Regions from separate parts of the Pseudoalteromonas sp. AWM4_233 genome, predicted to be linked through region 2. Evidence: predicted binding sites of a transcription regulator. Region 2 holds the regulator's gene; each other region holds the start of a gene.
The links. The regulator sigma-54, encoded in region 2, starts transcription at its own class of promoters, with help from an activator protein. The targets are predictions, from matches to a motif close to GTTGGCACGNNNNTNGNNT.

Region 1 (7,170 bases), 710 kb from region 2:
TGACGACGTTCAACTGACAACCCTCGTGCCAAAGCCAATGAGTCATACTCTGCGTTTTTACACATATCAAGCATGGTATTTGATATGTCAGTCCCGACAATTTGCACACCCATTTTCAGTGCACCAGGGTTTTGAGATTGATACTCCTGTGTCGACATCGCAATAGAGTATGGCTCCTGCCCTGAAGAGCTTGCCGCTGACCAGATTTTTAAGCCCCTACGGGTGTCTTTCAATTCTGGGTAAATTTTACTTTTTAACAACTCAAAAGGATAAGTATCTCTAAACCAGAGAGTTTCGTTTGTGGTCATGGCATCAACAACTGCAGCCCTTAGCTGACGTTCATGAGGGCTCAATGTTTTAGCGACAAGCGCAGAAAGAGAGTCTACCCCAAAGCGAGCCATCAACGGAGCTAAACGGCTTTTTACCAAATAAAGTTTGTTATCTCCAAGAACAATCCCGCACTGCTGCTCTAAGAAGGTTCTAAACTGGTCATATTCGCCTTGTTGAAGGTTTTTATTTTCCAAGATACTACCGCCGTTATCTAATCACAATGGACCCATTTTTTAACCGCTGTTGCTAATTCATCAGGGTTAAACTTTGCAATAAAATCATCAGCGCCAACTTTTTCAATCATAGCCTGATTAAACACCCCACTTAGTGAAGTGTGTAAGATTACATGCAAAGGGGCTAATTTTGGATCTGCTTTAATTTCAGCAGTTAACGTATAGCCATCCATTTCAGGCATTTCTACATCTGAAATAAGCAGGCCTACACGCTCAGTTATGTCATTTTGACAATCAACTTCTGCAATCTCTTTTAGCCTAATTAAAGCTTCTTTACCATTTTTTGCTAATTCTGTTTGAACACCTAATGGCTCCAAAGCACGCTTGACTTGATTTCTTGCAACTGCAGAGTCATCTGCGATAAATACAATTCGCTCACCAAGGTCTTTTTGCATTTCACCATCAGACACTATTTCTTCGCTGACTTCAGTATTAACAGGGCATATTTCGTTGAGAATCTTTTCTACGTCTAGTATCTCGACTAGTTCGTTTTCAATTTCTGTAACTGCCGTTAAATAGGAGTACCTACCCGCACCATCTGGTGGCGGCATAATTTTTTCCCAGTTCATGTTAACGATTCTTTCAACCGCACCGACCAAAAAGCCCTGCACTGAACGGTTGTATTCAGCAATGATAATAAAACAGTCTTTAATGTTTTCGATGGGTGGACCACCCACAGCTAAAGACATGTCGATAACTGAAATAGTTTGACCACGAATATGGGCAACGCCGCGAATGTAAGAATTTGATTTCGGCATACTGGTGAGGGGCGGACACTGAAGCACTTCTCTAACTTTAAATACATTGATGCCAAATCTTTGACGACCTCTCAGTCGAAAAAGTAGCAACTCTAGGCGGTTTTGCCCAACCAACTGAGTACGCTGGTTTACAGAGTCTAAAACACCTGCCATTTCAATCTCCTACATAACGGTCATCTTGGCAATATCATACGCTTTAAAGGATACTAATCATAGAAGTACCTTGAAGGAATATGGTATTTCACGCAAAATATTTATACCTTGTTTATCAAGATAAGCATAGTCGAAACATCATGAGTTTGTTAAAAAAAACCAAATCATATGAGATTTTTTGTGCAATGGCTTGTTTTCTAGCCAGCTACATGAGCCAAGCACAAATTTATACGAACACCAACTTAGAAATGGGGGCTGAAAGGTTTATTACTCAACAAATTGAGCTAAACCCTGATATCAAAACAAACATTAAAGCATTACCATTAGATGCTCGGTTGTCTAAACGTGCGTGTGAGAGCCCTTTATCATACTCAACCAATGCCATACCGCCTTTTAACCGACAAGTTACTGTAAAAGTAAAATGTGGAGACATATCTGGCTGGACTCAATTTGTGCATGTAAGAATTGAAGAACTTCATCCTGTGATCGTTACGACTCAGGCCATTAACAAAGGAGAGCTAATTACCAGAGAATCTATCAGCATTGAATTTAAACCTAAACATTTTGTCAGGGCCAGTAATTTAGATACTGAACGATATCTACTTGGTAGTAGAAGTAAAAGAGTAATTAGAGCAGGTACCGCCATTGGACTCCATCATATCTGCATGGTTTGCAAAGGCGACAACGTCACTATTTATGCTAAAACTCGCACTTTGACGATAAAAACTACTGGCGTTGCACTCCAAGATGGGAACATTGGTGAGCAAATAAGAGTTAAAAATCAAAAGTCTGGAAAAACTATCTCAGCAAGAGTAAAAGATGTAGAATCTGTAGAGGTTAATATTTAATTTTTTTGCTAAAGTTATACACTAATAGGCCGATAGTAAGGCATGAGTAATTTTAGGGTCAATTATCATGGTTAATAATGTAAAAGGGCAACCTCAGTCCAACAGCACGCTTAATAATATTAAGCAACAAAAAGCTGAATTACAAAAATCGGATGCTAATCAAGCAGCTGTTGTAGCTAAAGCTCCCCAGAAGGCTGCAACTGATTCTGTAAGTTTAACGCCGCAAGCACAACAACTTAAGAGCTTGCAAGAAAAAGCACAGCAGCAACCAGCTTTTGACAGTAAAAAGGTTGAAGAGCTTAAAAAAGCGATAAGCGAAGGTAAGTATCAAGTCGATGCTGAAAAGCTTGCAAAGAATATTGCCGCATTCGAGTTTGATGTGTATGGATGATCAAATTAATCTTTGTCATCACAAGTTAGAAAATCAGATACAGCATCTAAACGCTTTGACCCAGCTCTTAGATGCTGAGCTAGAATGTCTTGCCAGCAAAAAGGGCGATGGCCTTAAAGACATCGCTCGTGAAAAACTTACTCTTCTCAATTCCATTCAAAAACTAGATAAAGAAATTTCAGGCTTTAACAAAGATATTTTTCAAATCGAACAAATTACACCTTTAACCAACGCAGTTAACTCTTTGCTTTTAAAGTGTAAGAAACAAAATGATGTTAACGCCCAAGCCGCCCATCAAGCTCAGCTTGCGGTACGAGAATTAAAAGACATAATTATCGGTGCGCCTACCTCCATCACATACGGACAAGATGGTGGGGTCGTCAGCGCGAACTCTGAGTTAGTTAAAAACCTCAAAGCCTAATTCTTAAAAAGTGAAATACCACTTACTTTATTAGTAGTAAATCACTCGCTTTACTTTTCTTGGTTTTATAGCACTAATGTATAATTCATGTACTTTTTTCATATCTAGCTCTAATTCTGTCGCGTATGTATCACCGACAGAGTAAGTTTTCACTATTTTAGCACCTTTAATTAAACCGCCGACTTTACTCGATAACCCATCTGTTTGCGCAATTGCCCCTTTTACAGTCATCGTTGATGTGAGCTTTTGACCGTGTACTTGCTCAGCTAGTTCTCTATATGCTTCTAATTTAGACACTTTAATTGCCATCAGCATCTTTTGCGCATCCGATTCACCTGGCTGATTGCTTAAAGGCGCATACCCTACAGCTCGTAAAACAGGATAGTAATCCGGCTCTTCGTAGGTATACTCTATATGTTTATCAAATACTGAACTACAGCCAGTAATTAGAATAGAACATGTTACCAATGATGAATAAAAAACGTTTTTCGCTTTCATAATAAACACACCAAATTAAAGTCTGCTAATTCAATGCATTTTTCACGCCAACAAAGCTGGTACGTCTATTGCTTTTGATCTTTTAAGCAAATCAGTTTGGAATAGAGATGATGAAACATATTCTGATAATTGTACTACTTGTATTCTGCGCTCATGTAAAAGCGGAATGGTTTGAGGTAGTCGGTTATGGCGGCATAGTTGATGGTGATACGTCTTCAGCAAGACAAATGGCTGTCAAAGATGCGATCACCCAAGCTTTGATATTCTCTGGGGCTACGGTGTCTAGCGTTCAAACAGTTGCCGATGGTGTTCTCGAGCAAGATGAATTAAAGATCAAAACCCATGGTCAGATACAACATGTGAACTTAATAAATGAACAACAACAAGGCGAACAATACTCTGTCACGCTACATCTAGATATTATTCCTCAGCAAGCACAGTGTCTTGAGTCAAAATTTAATAAACAGATTACTGTCACACAAAGCCAATTGACACACCCAGATCAAGCTAGGCTAGGTCAAATTTTTGACATACCCAAAGCCAGTTCACAGCGTTTATTTAATACTTTAAACGAACGAAATTTAGGCGTAAAAATGATCCCATATATTGATCGAAAACTAGATGTCAGGGCATTCTTTGCACAACAGTTTGAATATAACGCCAACTTAATTGACACGTTAAGTCGCAGTAGTAACAGTCAGTATGTGTTGCTGAGTCAAATAACAGATATTTCTCAAGGCAGAAAAATGAACAACGATTACGCATTTTGGGAAAGTGAAGCCTTTATGCGCAACTTTAAAATTGATTTTGCGCTATTTGATTCACAAACAAATGATCAAGTCTGGTCTCAGCATTACAGCACTCAGGGTATTTGGCCACATAAAAAAACTCAGATTGTGAATGTAAATAGTGAGGAGTTTTGGCGAACCGATTATGGTCAAAAGATTCAAACTATTTACAATAAGGTGAGTCAAGATTTGAACACCGCTGTAAGTTGTCTTAAGACAACAGGTAAAATATTAATGATCGACTCTGATAGAGTGGTGATTAACTTAGGACAAAGCCATGGGCTTGAAGCGGGGCAAGTACTTTCAATCCTTCACAGAAGCAATTTGACTGCGGCAAATGGTATGCAGTTTTCACATCATATTCAAACCATTGAACAAGTTGTAGTAGAGCAAGTGAATGCGCAAAGTGCCATCGCTAGAAACTTAAGTGACAGGCCTTTGAGTAATATTCAGCTTAATGACGTCATTAAGGTGGTTGTTAAAGAGCCTGAATCATTCACGTTAAAATAACTTCATATACCCACAATTCAAGCAATAAGATAAGGGTAATCTAGTTTTTAGATTGCCCTTATTTGTTTTACTTACTTTAATCTAAATGTGCATTATAGATAATAAGGGCATTCAACTATGAGGAAATTAATATGCTAGAAAATCGTGAAGGACAAACTGTACCCTCTGTATCATTTCCTGTGAGAATTGGTAATGATTGGCATACCGTCACAACAGAGCAACTTTTTAAAGGCAAGACAGTCGTAGTATTCTCCTTACCAGGCGCTTTTACTCCAACCTGTTCATCGACACACTTACCACGTTATAACGAGCTGGCAAATGCATTCAAACAAAATAGCGTTGATGACATAATTTGTTTATCAGTCAACGATACCTTTGTTATGAACGCCTGGGCGAAAGATCAAGAAGCTGACAACATCACCCTACTCCCTGATGGTAATGGAGAGTTCACGGACGGGATGGGCATGCTTGTCGATAAGGCTGACTTAGGCTTTGGTAAACGAAGCTGGCGTTACTCTATGCTGGTTAAAGATGGTGTTATTGAAAAAATGTTCATTGAGCCTGATGTACCTGGAGATCCTTTCGAAGTTTCGGATGCCGATACCATGCTTGATTACATCAACCCAGAGTGTGAAAAGCCTCAGCCTGTGAGCTTGTTTACCAAACCTGGATGTGGCTATTGTGAGAAAGCTAAAGCACACCTGATCAGTAAAGGCATCCAATTCGAAGAGATTGTATTAGGCCGTGACGCTAGCCTAACAAGTTTGAAAGCGATTTCAGGCCAAGAAACAGTGCCGCAAGCATTTATCTCTGGAAACTATATTGGTGACTCAGAAGCGATACTGTCGCATTTCTGATGACTAGTTCAAGCTGTTGATAATACTCTATTAAGCAAATTAAATTAAGCTAAAGATAACAAGGAAGTTATTTTGCTGCGATTAAATATAGAAGTTTAGGGTAGTAGTGATATGAATAATCAAAATGAGTGGCGGAGTGGACGGGACTCGAACCCGCGACCCCCGGCGTGACAGGCCGGTATTCTAACCAACTGAACTACCACTCCGCAGTGGTGGGTATTTATAGAGCCAGTTCTGGTGTGACTCTTAGATATCTAATGGCGGAGTGGACGGGACTCGAACCCGCGACCCCCGGCGTGACAGGCCGGTATTCTAACCAACTGAACTACCACTCCGCAGAGATATCTTATTTTTCATTTGCATTGGCGGAGTGGACGGGACTCGAACCCGCGACCCCCGGCGTGACAGGCCGGTATTCTAACCAACTGAACTACCACTCCACGAGCAAATAATTTCGATTAAAACGTTGGCGGAGTGGACGGGACTCGAACCCGCGACCCCCGGCGTGACAGGCCGGTATTCTAACCAACTGAACTACCACTCCACTGAGTTTTAATCTTTCCCTAATTGGCGGAGTGGACGGGACTCGAACCCGCGACCCCCGGCGTGACAGGCCGGTATTCTAACCAACTGAACTACCACTCCACACTTAGGAAAGGGTGCCTAAAGGCATTTTGTAAGATTGGCGGAGTGGACGGGACTCGAACCCGCGACCCCCGGCGTGACAGGCCGGTATTCTAACCAACTGAACTACCACTCCAGCGCGACTTACAAATTTTAGAATAATTGGCGGAGTGGACGGGACTCGAACCCGCGACCCCCGGCGTGACAGGCCGGTATTCTAACCAACTGAACTACCACTCCGCTTCATTCTTGTTGTCAGGTTGCTCCCTGACAGCGGCGTGAATAATACGAATCGACCTGTTTAGAGTCAACTGTTTTTTTTAAAAAAACTGTCTTTTTTAGTCTCCATCCATAGAAAGGTTCAAAATATCACCTGATTTGTTATTTTTTGAACCATTCGTATCATTTGCGTTATCTTTGTCGCCACCCTGTTCTGTTGTCGACTGCTTTTTCTTGAATGACGGTAATTTAATTTTCAGCTTAATTGGCTTCTTCTGAACAAAGATTCTGATCACCAACCAACCAATTAACATCACAAAAATATTTCCAACTGCGATAATGCCTATTAAAGCGCCGGTACTCAATGATGGTTCAGGCTCTGGGGGAGGCAATTTAGCAAGTAAAGGGTTTATTTTGGGCGCTTGTAACTCAGGCACCTTCTCAATTGGCCTTTCAATCTCAAAGTTATACATAGGTAACTTGGCCATAAACTCCCGACCATTGATATTTTCACCGAAAACAGAAAACTCGATTTGATAG
Region 2 (7,170 bases):
GGCTTTAATTGACCGCCAATAAGGCGCAACATAGTAGTTTTACCAATACCACTCGGGCCCATAATTGCGGTTATCTTCCCCTTTGGTACCGAGAAACTCATGTTCTTATAGATGGTCCTATCACCTCTGGAGAAAGTTACATCCTTGATTTCGATAATTGATTGCGACAAGTCGCGCTCCACATTCTGGTTCACCAATTTGCATATCATACTTTTTTTTGGTTTTAGTGTGAAAAGAGAATTCGTAAAATTTTGTAAGCGGTAGATACAGCTCTGCTTTAGTAATAGCTCACTTCTATGAATAAAGCTTTTTACCTAGCGTTTTGTTTATACTTTTTTTTATGCTTTTGATACTATTTGCCGCAATTTTGTTTTCGTTGTTGGCATATTCTTTTTATGATTTTATCTTTCATCATTTTGATACTTGGTTTTGCCGCGTTAGTTTGGAGTGCGGACCGCTTTGTCTTTGGTGCGGCAGCATTGGCAAGAAATTTCGGTGTACCGACATTAATCGTAGGTTTAACTATAGTAGCAATGGGTTCATCGGCCCCGGAAATGATGGTTGCAGCGCAGGCTGCTTTTGCAGATAAAACAGATACCGCAGTGGGTAATGCGGTGGGCTCGAACATCGCCAATATACTACTAGTATTAGGTATTACCGCACTGTTGCGCCCACTTTCTGTTGGCTCTGGTATCTTAAAACGCGAGATGCCATTGCTTGTGATTGTGTCTTTAGGTGCTTGGTTCATCGTCAGTGACAATCACTTTAGTCGCACTGAAGGCCTGGTTTTATTTGCTGGCTTTATCACCTTCCTCGCGACCTTACTTATTTTAACCAAACGTTCAGGCAACCAAGACGATGATCCTTTAGTTACTGAAGCATGTGATGAAGTACCCAATAATGTACCAACCAGTAAAGCTGTTTTATGGTTAGTCGTGGGTATGATTATGCTCCCTATTAGCTCAGGTTACCTTATTGATGCGGCCGTTGATATTGCCAAATATTTTGGTATGAGCGACTTATTAATTGGCCTAACAATCATTGCAGTTGGTACCAGTCTTCCTGAACTAGCTGCCTGTATTGCTGGCGTATTAAAAAATGAAGATGACCTAGCAATGGGTAACATCATTGGCTCAAATATTTTTAATATTCTCGCAGTGCTTTCTATTGCGGGGATCTTAAACCCAGCTGATATCGACGCAAACATCGCACAACGCGACATTTACATTATGCTTTGTGCAACGTTCACCTTAATCGCGATGAGCTTAAGCCTCAAAGGCACTCGCCGCATCAACCGCGTTGAAGGGGGGCTGCTGCTTGCCGCGTTCATCGGGTATATGTATTACATTATTTAGTTGCTGGAGTGCACATGACTGCTGAACAATTTACTAAAACGGCTTTAAATGTCATCGATATTGAAAAACAAGCCATAGATGAAATTGCACAATATATTGATGAAAGCTTTGTTGAAGCATGCCAAGCTATTTTTGACTGCCAGGGCAGAACCATAGTCATTGGTATGGGTAAATCAGGGCACATAGGCAACAAAATAGCTGCAACACTCGCCAGTACAGGCACCCCCGCTTTTTTTGTTCACCCAGGTGAAGCAAGCCATGGTGATCTGGGTATGATCACCAAAGACGATGTGGTGTTACTGATCTCAAATTCGGGAGAGACCAGCGAAGTCGTCAATATTATTCCTGTTATAAAGCGCATTGGAGCTAAAACCATTGCCATGACTGGTAACCCTAACTCTGCAATGGCTAATCTTTCTGATATTCATTTGTGTATCGCGGTCTCAAAAGAAGCCTGCCCATTGGGATTAGCGCCAACAGCGAGCACGACGGCAACACTGGTAATGGGAGATGCACTTGCCGTTGCCCTACTAGAAGCACGTGGCTTTACTGCCGATGATTTTGCACTTTCGCATCCTGGTGGTTCACTTGGTAGACGTTTATTACTGACCTTAGATGACATCATGCATCAAGGTGAGCAAATGCCAATCATCGAAACAGGCAAACTAATCAAAGATGCGTTATTCGAAATATCGAGCAAAGGCTTAGGTATGACGGCAATCGTCGATGAAAAGGGAATCTTAGCCGGTATTTTTACCGACGGAGACTTACGCCGTATTATTGAGCAAAAACTCGATTTGCACAGCGCAAAAATTGATGATGCAATGACAGTCAAATGTACAACCGCAAAAGCTGATATGCTTGCGGCTGAGGCGTTAAACATCATGGAAAACAAACGCATTAATGGTTTGATCGTGGTTGATGAAACTAATCGCCCAATTGGCGTTCTGAACATGCAAGACTTATTAAAAGCAGGAGTCATTTAAATGCAATTTGCCGACTTATATCAGCCTATTAGTCAGGATGTAGTAACCAGAGCAAAGCAAATTAAGTTACTTATTTGTGATATTGACGGCGTATTCTCTGACGGCCGTATTTACCTTGGCAATAATGGCGAAGAATTAAAGGCATTTAACACCAAAGATGGCTTCGGTATAAAAGCACTGATCAACTCAGGCGTTGAAGTTGCCGTCATCACCGGTCGCCATTCACTGATTGTTCAGCAACGTATGACTAGCTTAACAGTAGAACATATTTACCAAGGGCAAGAAGACAAGGTGAAAGCTTACGAAGAGCTGAAAGCCAACCTAAACCTGACAGATATCGAAATTGCTTATATTGGTGACGACGGTCCTGATTTGCCAGTCATGGAGCAAGTGGGTTTTGCAGTGGCCGTAAATGATGCACACCCAATCATTCGCAATCTTTCACACTACACGACTTTACTGCCTGGTGGATTTGGCGCAGTGAGAGAACTAACTGACTTACTCATGTTGTGCCAGGGTCATACACTCGGCACATCAGGAACAAGCGCATGACGGTCAACCGCGTCATATTATTAATTATTTTTGCACTGACCATGTATTGGATATGGTCACCGTATTTTGATCAGCCTAAAAAGCAAAGTGCCAGCGAAGAAGAGAGCATCGCCACCCCTGATTATGTTGCTACAGATCTAAAGCAAACCAAATATTCTGAAGCCGGCATACGAAATTACCTAGTTGAAGCGAATAAAATGGAGCTTTATCAGCAGCTCGGGTTTAGCCATTTTACATCACCGACATTCACCCTGTTTAATGGCCCACAAAATTGGCAACTTTCGGCCAATGAAGCCACTTTATATGAAAATAACATGCTGATCTTAGAGGGAGATGTTAAAGCCCTAAATCTAACTGAAGGTGCTATGATAAACCAAATCAGCGCAGACCATATTCAAGTAGATATAACTCAGCGCGCCATGCGCTCAGATCTACCCGTAGAAATTGTGGGTCCTCACTTAAATATAAAAGGGCAAGGCCTCAATGCCGACCTCAATACTGAAATTATTGAGCTCATTAACCATACGCGAACCATTTACTATGACCAATAAACTACTTCTTTCACTGCTACTACTCGGCTTTTCTAACTTTGCTTTGGCTGAAACAGCACCTATGTCACAAGTATCAATTAAAGCAGGTAAGCAGCAAGCACAATTAAAGACAAACATTGGTATCTTTGAAGAAAATGTTGAAATCATTCATGGCAACCGTGAAATTTATGCCGATAGATTAGAAGTACATCAGCGTGAAGAGCTCGGTGAAAACAAGCAGCTTTTAGTCGCAACAGGCAAACCAGCTCGTTTTATCGAAAAGCAACCGGATGGCACAGTATTAAGCGCCAGCGCAGAAGAAGTTAGGTATGACGTTGCCAATAGACTACTTACCATCAAAGGCAAAGCTGAAATAAGCCTGGGAGGTCAAAGTACAAAAGCTGAAGCGATTATTTATGACATCGAGAAGCAACTGATCAGTGCTGAGCGAAACGAACAAAATCAGCAACGTGTACACACGGTATTGATACCAGAGAAAAAAGCATCAAAGTCTAACCCTGAACAAGGTCAATGAGCATGAGTGTGTTAACTGCCACAGCCCTAGCAAAAAGCTACAAAGGCCGCCAAGTCGTAAAAAATGTCAGCCTAAGCGTGGAAGCCGGAAGCATTGTTGGTCTTCTCGGTCCTAATGGCGCAGGTAAAACCACCAGTTTTTACATGATCGTTGGTCTTGTGCCTAGCGATAAAGGCAAAGTCACCATAGATGATGAAGATATCACTTTGCTACCTATGCACAGTAGAGCACGCATGGGCATTGGTTATCTGCCTCAAGAGTCTTCAATCTTCAGAAAGTTGACTGTTTATCAAAACTTAATGGCTATTTTAGAGACCCGTAAAGACCTCAATAAAGTACAAAGAGAGCAAACTTTAGACGACTTACTGGATGAGTTTAATATTCAACATATTCGGGACAGTCAGGGCATGGCTTTATCAGGTGGTGAGCGTCGCCGAGTTGAAATTGCTCGCGCTTTAGCCGCAAACCCTAAATTTATTCTTTTAGATGAGCCTTTTGCTGGCGTTGATCCGATTTCGGTGTTAGATATAAAGAAAATTGTTGAGCATTTAAAAAACCGCGGCATTGGTGTCCTCATTACAGATCACAATGTAAGAGAAACCCTTGATGTTTGTGAGAAAGCTTATATTGTTTCACATGGTGAATTAATCGCGTCAGGTACGCCTGAGTCAGTTTTAGCTGATCAAACCGTAAGAGACGTCTACCTAGGTGAACAATTCCGTCTATAGTTAAAGCAAGACATAATCCAAATAACAAAAAGGATTGTTAGAAATACATGAGGCAATCGCTACAGCTGCGCATGGGGCAGCAACTAACCATGACACCACAATTGCAACAAGCAATTCGCTTGCTGCAATTGAGCACACTTGATCTACAGCAAGAGATCCAAGAAGCGCTGGATAGCAACCCTTTACTCGAAGTAGATGAGTCGGAATTAGAGCCAAGTACTGATGGCAATGATTCAGACAAAGCGACCAAAGACACTGACTCTAGCGAGCAACTCTCTAACTCTACTGATGATGGTCACGGTGATGAACCGACCAGCGATTACGAACTCGATAGCGATGCAGCACTGAGTAAAGACACTGTCAGTGACGATCTCGCGATGGATGTGACATGGGACGAGTACATGAGTGCAGCACCGAGCACCAGTAGCGGCCCTATGCCTGAAGACGAAACGGTTTATCAGGGTGAGACCACTGAAACATTACACGAATATTTAATGTGGCAATTAGAACTCACGCCATTCAGCCCAACCGATAAAGCCATTGCCGTTGCCATTGTTGAAGCCGTTGATGATGCAGGCTTACTTACTGTTAGTACCGAAGAACTCCTAGAAAGTATTAATGAAGGCAATGACGAAGAGTTAATTGAACTCGATGAAGTAGAAGCTGTATTAAAGCGTATTCAACTCTTTGACCCTGTAGGTATTGCCGCTCGCTCATTACAAGAATGCTTATGTATTCAACTCAATCAGTTTGATGCAGACACGCCTTTCATAGCTGAAACAAAAATGGTGTTAAGCGAGCATATTGATTTGCTGGCCAGCCGTGATTACCGCACTATCATGAAAAAGACCAAGCTCAAAGAGCCTGAGTTAAAAGAAGTGATGACACTCATTCACAGCCTTAATCCTAAACCTGCCGCCAGCATTATTCGTGAAGAATCTGAGTATGTTATTCCTGATGTGTCGGTGAAAAAAGTAAAAGGCCGCTGGGTTGTTGAGCTAAACCCTGAATGTATGCCTAAAATTAGGGTTAATGATCATTATGCGGCAATGTCACGCTCAGTAAAATCAAGCACTGACAGCCAATTCATTCGCTCTCACCTACAAGAAGCAAAATGGTTTATTAAGAGCTTAGAAAGCCGTAATGACACTTTAATGAAAGTTACCAATTGCATTGTGCAACAACAACAGGCATTCTTTGAACATGGACCTGAGGCAATGAAGCCTATGGTTTTGAATGATGTTGCTGAGATGGTCGAGATGCACGAGTCTACCATTTCTCGTGTCACCACTCAGAAGTACATGCATACACCCCGTGGCATTTTTGAGTTGAAGTACTTCTTCTCAAGTCACGTAAGCACTGAAAACGGAGGTGAATGCTCATCGACTGCGATTAGAGCATTGATCAAAAAGCTAATTGCTGCAGAAAATACAGCTAAGCCATTGAGCGACAGCAAAATTGCAGATATATTGGCAGAACAGGGAATCAAAGTGGCACGTCGTACAATTGCGAAATACCGCGAGTCACTCTCTATTCCACCGTCAAATCAGCGTAAGAGCTTGATTTAAGACGTAAACCAAGAGAAGGAAAATGCTTATGCAACTAAATTTAACTGGTCGTCACGTAGAAATTACAGATTCATTAAGAGACTATGTAAACACGAAGTTTGCAAAGCTAGAAAGGCATTTTGATCACATTAATAACGTTCACGTGATCTTAGATGTTGAGAAGCTGGTACAAAAAGCCGAAGCTACCGTTCATTTAAATGGCGGTGAAATTTTCGCTTCAGATGAACACTCTGATATGTACGCAGCCATTGATAAACTCGTTGATAAACTCGATCGCCAAGTTATCAAACACAAAGAGAAATTAACTCGACACTAACCATGAAACTTAGCTCGATTATCAACAAGGACTGCAGTAAAGCTGCGGTCCTTTTTAATAGCAAAAAACGTGCGCTAGAGTACATCAGTGAATTAGCGAGCCAACACCTTCCAGAGCATAACGCCCACGAAATATTAGATGCATTCCTAACGCGGGAAAAACTAGGCAGCACAGGCATAGGCAAAGGTATTGCTATTCCTCATGGCCGCCTTACAGGCATTGATACTATTTTTGCCATTTTAGTGACTAATCAAAACGGTATTGATTTTGACGCAATAGATAACCGACCAGTCGATATTCTCTTGGCAATGCTTGTACCTGAAGGTAATAATGCAGAACATCTAAAGACCTTAGCTGCAATTGCTGATAAACTAAACAACAAAGAGTTTTGCAAGCAACTTCGTCACGCAAAAGACGATGAGGCACTCTATCAACTTATTGCACTTCAAGATTAATTAACAGAGAGGAATCCATGGAACTGATCATCATTAGTGGTCGCTCAGGGTCGGGCAAATCCGTTGCCTTAAGGGTATTGGAAGACCTAGGTTATTATTGTGTTGATAACATTCCAGTTAATCTCCTTCCTTCTTTGGTTAGAAG
Region 3 (7,170 bases), 750 kb from region 2:
TACGACGCTGCTCTTCAACTTGTTTCGCCGTTCTCACCGTTGTTGCTTGCTGGTTTATCGCTTCTTCAATTTTGTTGATGAAAGAATTGTACTGTTTGATGCTTTCACAACTCATTCCTTGCTTGGCTCTGTTATGAAGCTGTTGACTATACTCCAATCGAAAGTCGTTTAGGCCCTGAAGTTTTTGTTGGTTACTGACAAAGTTTTGCTGCGCTTGCACATAATTAATGCGTAAGTTCTCTTCTTTATCGGTCTCAAGTTTGAGTAATAATTCTAATTTATTTTTAGCCATTAGCCTTGTCCTAGTAACTGTGCGAGGCCTTGTAAGCATTCATCATAGCGCAGTACATCTTTCATACCTTGCTGCAAGAAACCATTCACTTGCGGCATCATTTGTATGGCTTGATCTAGCATGGGGTCGCTTCCCTGTTGATAAGCACCTAATGTGATCATGTCTTTGTTTTGCTGGTACATTGAATAAACTTGTTTAAGTACACGAGCCTGCTGCATATGCGGCTCAGAAACCACTTGTGGCATAACTCGACTAATAGACTTTTCGATGTCTATCGCCGGGTAATGGCCGCTGTCAGCCAGCTCACGGGATAAAACAATGTGTCCATCTAGAATTGCACGCGCTGAGTCGGCGATGGGGTCTTGCATGTCATCACCTTCACTTAAAACAGTGAAGAATGCCGTTATAGATCCTTGCCCTTCACCTCCATTACCGGCTCGCTCCACCAGCGCAGGTAGCTTTGCAAATACTGAAGGCGGGTAGCCTTTAGTCGCTGGCGGCTCACCGACTGCCAGTGCTATTTCACGCTGCGCCATAGCATAACGTGTCACTGAATCTAAAAGTAATAAGACATTTAAACCTTGATCGCGAAAGTACTCTGCTATAGTAACTGCACTCTCGCAGCCTTTTAAACGCATCAAAGGAGAAGCATCAGCAGGAGCCGCAACCACAACTGACCGGCGTCTACCTTCTGGACCTAAAATTTCATCAATAAACTCTTTTACTTCGCGGCCACGCTCCCCCACCAAACCTACAACAATGACATCCGCCTCACTACCACGGGTCATCATGCCAAGTAAAACTGATTTACCCACACCACTGCCCGCAAATAATCCCATACGCTGGCCTTGCCCAACAGTAATGATCGAGTTTATTGCACGCACACCCACATCCATAGGTTGGCTGATTGGGCGTCTCGCCAGTGGGTTGATTGGATCTTGAGCAAACTTAAGATAGTGCTCTGCTTCAATAGCACCTAAACCATCTAATGGTCTTCCAAGGCCATCGACGACTCGACCTAATAAGCACATGCCAACTGGTAGACCGGTTTCGTTTAATTGTGGGATCACTCGGGCACCTGGTAATACACCAGAAATGTGATCGTTTGGCATGAGATAAAGTGTATCGCCATTGAAGCCAATCACTTCGGCATCGACAAAACCGCGAATGGTTTCGATTTTACATTGACTGCCAACTGGTGCACTCAAACCTCGCGCTTCGAGGGTCAACCCCACCACGCGAGTCAAGCTGCCAGCAACAGGCGTAGCAAATGGCTTAATGTGTTTTTGATAGCGTGTTAAACGCTCAGCTAAAGGACTTTGGACACTCATGCATGATAATTTCTGGTATTAGATACCACTATCATGCAAAAACTTCTCCATAATTTCGGTTAATCGTGTTTTAAGTGTCATATCTATCGAAGACTGGGCTGTTTTTACCTCACAACCGCCTCTGTCTAGTGTTGGTTCAGCCACCAGTTGCCAGTGCTGTTGTTGAAGGTGCTCAACGCCATAGGCTTCTTCTACTAAATTTAGGTCTTCTGGATTCAAGTGAATTTTGACCGCTTGATCTCCCATAGGTAAAGCATCAATAGCTTTTTTCAGCGCCACTAAAATAAGCTCAGGATGAGTTTGCAACTCTTTAAACACCACTTGCTCCGCCAATAATTTGGCAAGGTGAACAAGTTGCTTCTCTACCGTTTCATCGACCTTATTTAAAGGCGCAGTCATACCTTCAATTAACTGACCTAAGTACTGCAACTTCTCTTCAATTAATGGCTTGGCATCGTTCAATCCTTGCTCTTTGCCTATTTCTAGGCCTTCTTTGTAACCGGCTTCTTTTCCTTCTGTAACACCTTTATCGAATCCTTCGATATAACCTTGTTCGTGACCTTGCTTGATGCCTTCTTCATAAGCGTCTTGACGGATCTGCTCAAGCTCTTCAAGCGTCAGTGTAGGAAACTCTTCTGGCTCTTGCGTTTCTGGTTCATCTTCATGCGTATGCTGCTGATTTTGATAAACTTGCTCAAGCGGTTGCCCAAATGCCGTAGAACGGCCTGAGAACTTGGTCGGATCTTCGCTGACATCCGGAATTGGCCAGCTTTTTAGCAATTCATCAATGGCTTCGCCTTCAACCGGCCTGCCTTTATAAAACTTTTTATCACTCATCGATTATAAGAACTCTTCACCGCCACCACCTCCCAGCATAATCTCACCTGAATCTGCAAGACGACGAGCTGTAGATAAGATTTCTTTCTGTGCTGCTTCTACTTCACTGATACGCACTGGTGGCATTGCTTCAAGGTCATCCGCCATCATCTCAGCTGCACGTTTAGACATATTAGCTAAGATCTTGTCTTTTAGTGCATCGTCAGTACCTTTGATTGCTTTCATCAATACATCTTGTTGTACTTCACGCAGAATAGCTTGAATACCACGATCCTCAACATCCATCAGGTTCTCAAATACAAACATCAGATCTTGAATTTGCTGTGACATCTCTTCGTCATGCTCACGGATTGAATCCATTAACTGACCTTCAACATTGGTGTCTAGGTAGTTCATGATATCTGCTGCCGCTTTTAAGCCGCCCATTTTCGCAGCTTGCGCACCGGCTTGACCTGCGAACTGTTTCTCCATAATCTCGTTTAGCTCTTGTAGTGCGGCTGGCTGAACTTCTTCTAAGTTCGCAATACGCATAGTCAAATCTAGGCGGACTTTTTCAGGGAATTGCGACAAAATTTCGGCGGACTGTTCTGGCTCTAAATAACTTAATACGATGGTTTGGATCTGCGGGTGCTCGTTACGAATAATATTGGCAACTTGCTTTGAGTCCATCCATTTCAATGAGTCTAGACCTTTCGCTCCAGAACCCATGACAATTTGGTCAATTAGGCTTGCCGCTTTATCTTCACCAAGTGCAGCCGTAAGTGCTTTTTTAATAAAGTCTTCAGATTGGAAACCTATGGTACTGAAGCTTTGGATCTGCTCAATAAATAGGTTATGAACCGCACTGATCTTAGCTTGTGAAAGATCGTCTAAGGCTGCCATAGCCATACCGACCTTCTGCACTTGTTTTGGCTCAAGATGTTTTAAAATTTGTGCAGCATCTTCTTCAGTTAAGCTCAGTAATAAGATGGCGGCTTTATCAACCCCATCGAGTTTCTCAACATCAAAAGCTGCTGGGAGCTGTTTTTGTTCTTCTTCGTTACTCATCTTCCGTTAACCACGCTTTCACAACTTGTGATGATAATTCTGGTTCATTGGCTACAAGCGCTCTTACTGCTTTCAGTAAGTCTTCGTCGCCGTGTAAGTCTGGTAATTGTAAAGTACCATCTGATGAGAAGCCAACTGCTGATGAATCAAACTCATTGTTCAGCATATCTAATGTGCTATCACCTAAGTCTACGCCGGTTGTTAACGCATCTTCATCAAAGTCTTCTAGTGTGTCATCTGGGTCAATCAGGCGTTTCAGCATCGGACGAACAACCGCTAGAATAAGCACGATAATAACCAATGCACCAAGCGCAAGACGGATTGTTTTCATAAACCAATCTTGTTCCCACAGAGGCAGATCAGCTTGCTCAATGATATCTTCACGAACAAACGGGACAGTTACGACTTCTAGCGCATCACCACGTTGCATATCAAAGCCCACACCGCCTTGAAGTAGACGACGAATATTCATCAACTCCTCTTGGCTACGTGGTGCCATTGTCATATTGCCTTCTTCATCTGCTTTTGGCAGATAATCCACTGCCACAGACACGCTGATGCGACGAATAACCCCTGTTTGCTGACGCTTGTGGCTAATAGTTGTATCTAATTCATAGTTACGAGTGGCTTCTTTTTGTGAACGAGAAGGCGATGACCCTTGACCGTTAGCGCCACCTGCAATCTCAGGAATATTTGAATTAACTGGTGGTTGGTTCGATAGCGCGCCAGGAATACCTGCGGTAATACCACCGATGTTGCTTTCTTCGAAAGTCGTTTCGCTGCGTACAGCAGGTAAGTCTGGATTATAGCGTTTCTGTGTTTCTTCAACTGCGCTAAAGTCCATAGTTAAATCTACTTGTGCGGTATACTTACCGAGGCCAACAACAGGAATAAGGATGCTATCAATTTTTTCTAAATATTCTTGTTCACGCTTACGTTCAATTTCGTACTCTTTACGCGAGCGTGCAGCCAGAGAGTCTTGCGAACCTGAATTTAACAAACGACCGTTTTGATCTGTGACGGTAACACGAGCTGGTTCTAAACCTTGCACTGCTGAAGCCACGATATCTACAATCGAATCAACTTCTTCACCGCCAAGCGTTCTGCCACGCTTTAGAGTAATAACCACGGTAGCTGACGGCTTTTTCTCGCGACGCGCAAATACATTTTCTTTGGGAATAGCCAACAAAACTTTGGCACGGTTGATATCTTGCAGCTCTTCTATGGTACGAGCTAATTGCTGTTCTCGACTATGCTTGAGGCGCTCACGCTCTAGGCGCTGACTCACACCAAAGCCCATGTCTTGCATCAGAATATCTGTGCCAGAGCTTGGCGCTTGTGTGAAACCATCACGGGCCATTTGTAGTTTTATGGTTTGGTAATCGGTTTCGGCAACCATGATGGTGTTGCCTTCCAGCTCATAATCAATTTTTTGAGCATCTAGAAAGTCTAGAGTCTGGACTAACTCTTCGGTTGGGTACTGGCCCAGTGGGCGCATATCAGGTTGGCGTGCCCAAATGATAATCGCAATTGCTATTGCCAAACAAATAGCTAAAGCAATGATAATAGTCACCTGGCGAAGCATATCAACGCCACTTAATGCGCTCAAATATCCCGACTTTTGCTCTTGCTGCTCTTCAGAGCCAGCGCCAGCAGTGCCATCGGTTAAAGTCAGATCGGTTGATTGATTCGTTGCCACGGTGCTACTCCACTACCCAGATTAAACTGGCATATTCATGATTTCTTTATAAGATTCTACAAGTTTATTTCTCACTTGTACCGTTGCTTCGAAAGCCACTGATGATTTTTGTGATGCTATCATGACTTCGGCAAGTGAAACACTTCTATCACCCATCTCTAGTGCCGTTACTTTTGATTTAGCATCTTTTTGTAAACCATTTACCGTATTGATTGCGTCTGACAGCAAATCGCCAAATTGCGCTGAAGAAGTCGCCGCGGTTTTTTGCACTGCAACTTCATTGGTTTTAATGGTATTTCTCGTTGCCTCTACTGCTAGAGACTGCATTTCTTGATAAAGAGAGTTTGGTTGGATTTTCATAACACCCACTCCAATAAAAACATATAACTTGTAAAAGCACAAAGTGTGCCACAAATTACCCCTTTATTTTCAGTGTGTTAAGTTAATATAATGTGAGTCGACTTTTTGACAATAATACCAACTCTCTTAATTAAGCGATCTATTTTGAGGCAAGGTATAATAAAGAGGCCAAGATTTTGACCTCTTATAGAGAAGAAAAGTTATGCTGGTAATGAGATCCCCATATCACGCATTTTTGCCAACTTATAACGTAAAGTTCTTGGGCTCATACCCAGTACCTCTGCAACGTCTTTACGCTTACCATTACACTTATGAAGCGTATCTAAAATAATTTGATGCTCTTTATCTTGTAAAGTCGCTTTATAATTTGCAGCATCATAATTTTCTATGTCGCTGATTTCAGGCTCAACATGTCGCGACTGTTGCTCCACATTGATCTGTGGCGCCACTTCCATATTCGTTGCTCTTGTAGTTACTAAGTTTGGTTGGTAATTTTCAATAAAAATATCTTCACCATGTACAGTATCGCCTTGCTGCAAGATCAAAGCACGTTGAACCACATTATCAAGCTCTCTGACATTACCAGGCCAAGAATGTGATAATAACTTTTGCTTTGCACTATCACTTAATTGCACTGCTGGCTTACCTGCTTTGCTGGTATGTCTTACTAACAAGTGCTCAGCTAACACTACGATATCACCTGGGCGCTCATTCAGTGGCAGCCACATCAGAGGAAAAACATTCAAGCGGTAATATAAATCTTCTCTGAACTTACCTTCAGCCACCGCTTCTTTAAGTTCACGGTTACTGGTCGCCAAAACTCTGACGTCTAAGTCGATGGTTTTTCTGCCACCAAGTCGCTCAACTTCTCGCTCTTGCAACACGCGAAGTAGCTTTGCTTGTAAACCTAAATCCATTTCGGTGATTTCATCCAATAAAATGGTGCCTTTTTGTGCTTGTTCGAATTTACCCGGACATGCTTGAATAGCACCTGTGAACGCACCTTTTTCATACCCAAACAAAGTAGCTTCAAGCATATTTTCAGGAATAGCCGCACAATTGATGGCTACAAAGGCTTCATCTTTGCGCTCTGATTTATCGTGAATGAATCGAGCCAATACTTCTTTACCCGAACCACTTGGCCCTAGCACCATAACGCTTGCATCAGATTTAGCGACTTTATTGGCAAGTTCAAGTAATTGCAGACTTTGTGGATCAGCAACCACAGGGCCCTCTGTTTCTTTTTCTTTTGCCGGCATATAACGACTAACCATATTCAGAAGTACTTCTGGCGCGAACGGTTTTGCCATGTAATCAATAGCACCTAAACGCATGGCCTCTACTGCATCGTCAATAGTTGCATAAGCCGTCATCATCAGCACAGGCAAATCTGGGTAGTTAAGCTTAATGGTTTTAAGTAAATCCAAACCACTCATTGCGCCCATTTGTACATCGCTGACCACAATCGAGAAGGTTTGCTTTTTCAAAAGCATCACCGCTTCTTCGGCAGAGCTCGCCTCAACCGTATCAAAACCTGAAAGTTGAAGTGTATCGATTAATGCTTCTCTTAATCCTGCATCATCTTCAACAACTAAAATTGAATG

Region 1: ACXAC4_RS04135 (LPP20 family lipoprotein) is a predicted target of sigma-54. The motif match lies at 3,666-3,684, and genes of this name have one in related genera.
Region 3: fliE (flagellar hook-basal body complex protein FliE) is a predicted target of sigma-54. The motif match lies at 5,601-5,619, and genes of this name have one in related genera.

What each region holds. Positions count from the first base shown of each region.
Region 1 covers NZ_JBSWSZ010000001.1:938,224-945,393, reverse strand. Annotated here, with positions in the region: gene ACXAC4_RS04160 (CheR family methyltransferase) at 1-524, opposite strand, end outside; gene ACXAC4_RS04155 (chemotaxis protein CheV) at 542-1,474, opposite strand; gene flgA (flagellar basal body P-ring formation chaperone FlgA) at 1,615-2,322, shown strand; gene flgM (flagellar biosynthesis anti-sigma factor FlgM) at 2,390-2,713, shown strand; gene flgN (flagellar export chaperone FlgN) at 2,706-3,134, shown strand; gene ACXAC4_RS04135 (LPP20 family lipoprotein) at 3,165-3,632, opposite strand; gene ACXAC4_RS04130 (flagellar assembly protein T N-terminal domain-containing protein) at 3,740-4,930, shown strand; gene ACXAC4_RS04125 (glutathione peroxidase) at 5,062-5,787, shown strand; tRNA gene ACXAC4_RS04120 (tRNA-Asp) at 5,917-5,993, opposite strand; tRNA gene ACXAC4_RS04115 (tRNA-Asp) at 6,046-6,122, opposite strand; tRNA gene ACXAC4_RS04110 (tRNA-Asp) at 6,151-6,227, opposite strand; tRNA gene ACXAC4_RS04105 (tRNA-Asp) at 6,255-6,331, opposite strand; tRNA gene ACXAC4_RS04100 (tRNA-Asp) at 6,356-6,432, opposite strand; tRNA gene ACXAC4_RS04095 (tRNA-Asp) at 6,471-6,547, opposite strand; tRNA gene ACXAC4_RS04090 (tRNA-Asp) at 6,575-6,651, opposite strand; gene ACXAC4_RS04085 (TIGR03503 family protein) at 6,750-7,170, opposite strand, start outside.
Region 2 covers NZ_JBSWSZ010000001.1:229,162-236,331, reverse strand. Annotated here, with positions in the region: gene ACXAC4_RS01135 (ATP-binding cassette domain-containing protein) at 1-170, opposite strand, end outside; gene ACXAC4_RS01130 (calcium/sodium antiporter) at 396-1,355, shown strand; gene ACXAC4_RS01125 (KpsF/GutQ family sugar-phosphate isomerase) at 1,370-2,341, shown strand; gene kdsC (3-deoxy-manno-octulosonate-8-phosphatase KdsC) at 2,342-2,893, shown strand; gene lptC (LPS export ABC transporter periplasmic protein LptC) at 2,890-3,444, shown strand; gene lptA (lipopolysaccharide transport periplasmic protein LptA) at 3,434-3,958, shown strand; gene lptB (LPS export ABC transporter ATP-binding protein) at 3,961-4,686, shown strand; gene ACXAC4_RS01100 (RNA polymerase factor sigma-54) at 4,734-6,254, shown strand; gene hpf (ribosome hibernation promoting factor) at 6,283-6,570, shown strand; gene ptsN (PTS IIA-like nitrogen regulatory protein PtsN) at 6,573-7,025, shown strand; gene rapZ (RNase adapter RapZ) at 7,043-7,170, shown strand, end outside.
Region 3 covers NZ_JBSWSZ010000001.1:982,519-989,688, reverse strand. Annotated here, with positions in the region: gene fliJ (flagellar export protein FliJ) at 1-292, opposite strand, end outside; gene fliI (flagellar protein export ATPase FliI) at 292-1,623, opposite strand; gene fliH (flagellar assembly protein FliH) at 1,642-2,460, opposite strand; gene fliG (flagellar motor switch protein FliG) at 2,464-3,507, opposite strand; gene fliF (flagellar basal-body MS-ring/collar protein FliF) at 3,500-5,206, opposite strand; gene fliE (flagellar hook-basal body complex protein FliE) at 5,228-5,566, opposite strand; gene ACXAC4_RS04350 (sigma-54-dependent transcriptional regulator) at 5,767-7,170, opposite strand, start outside.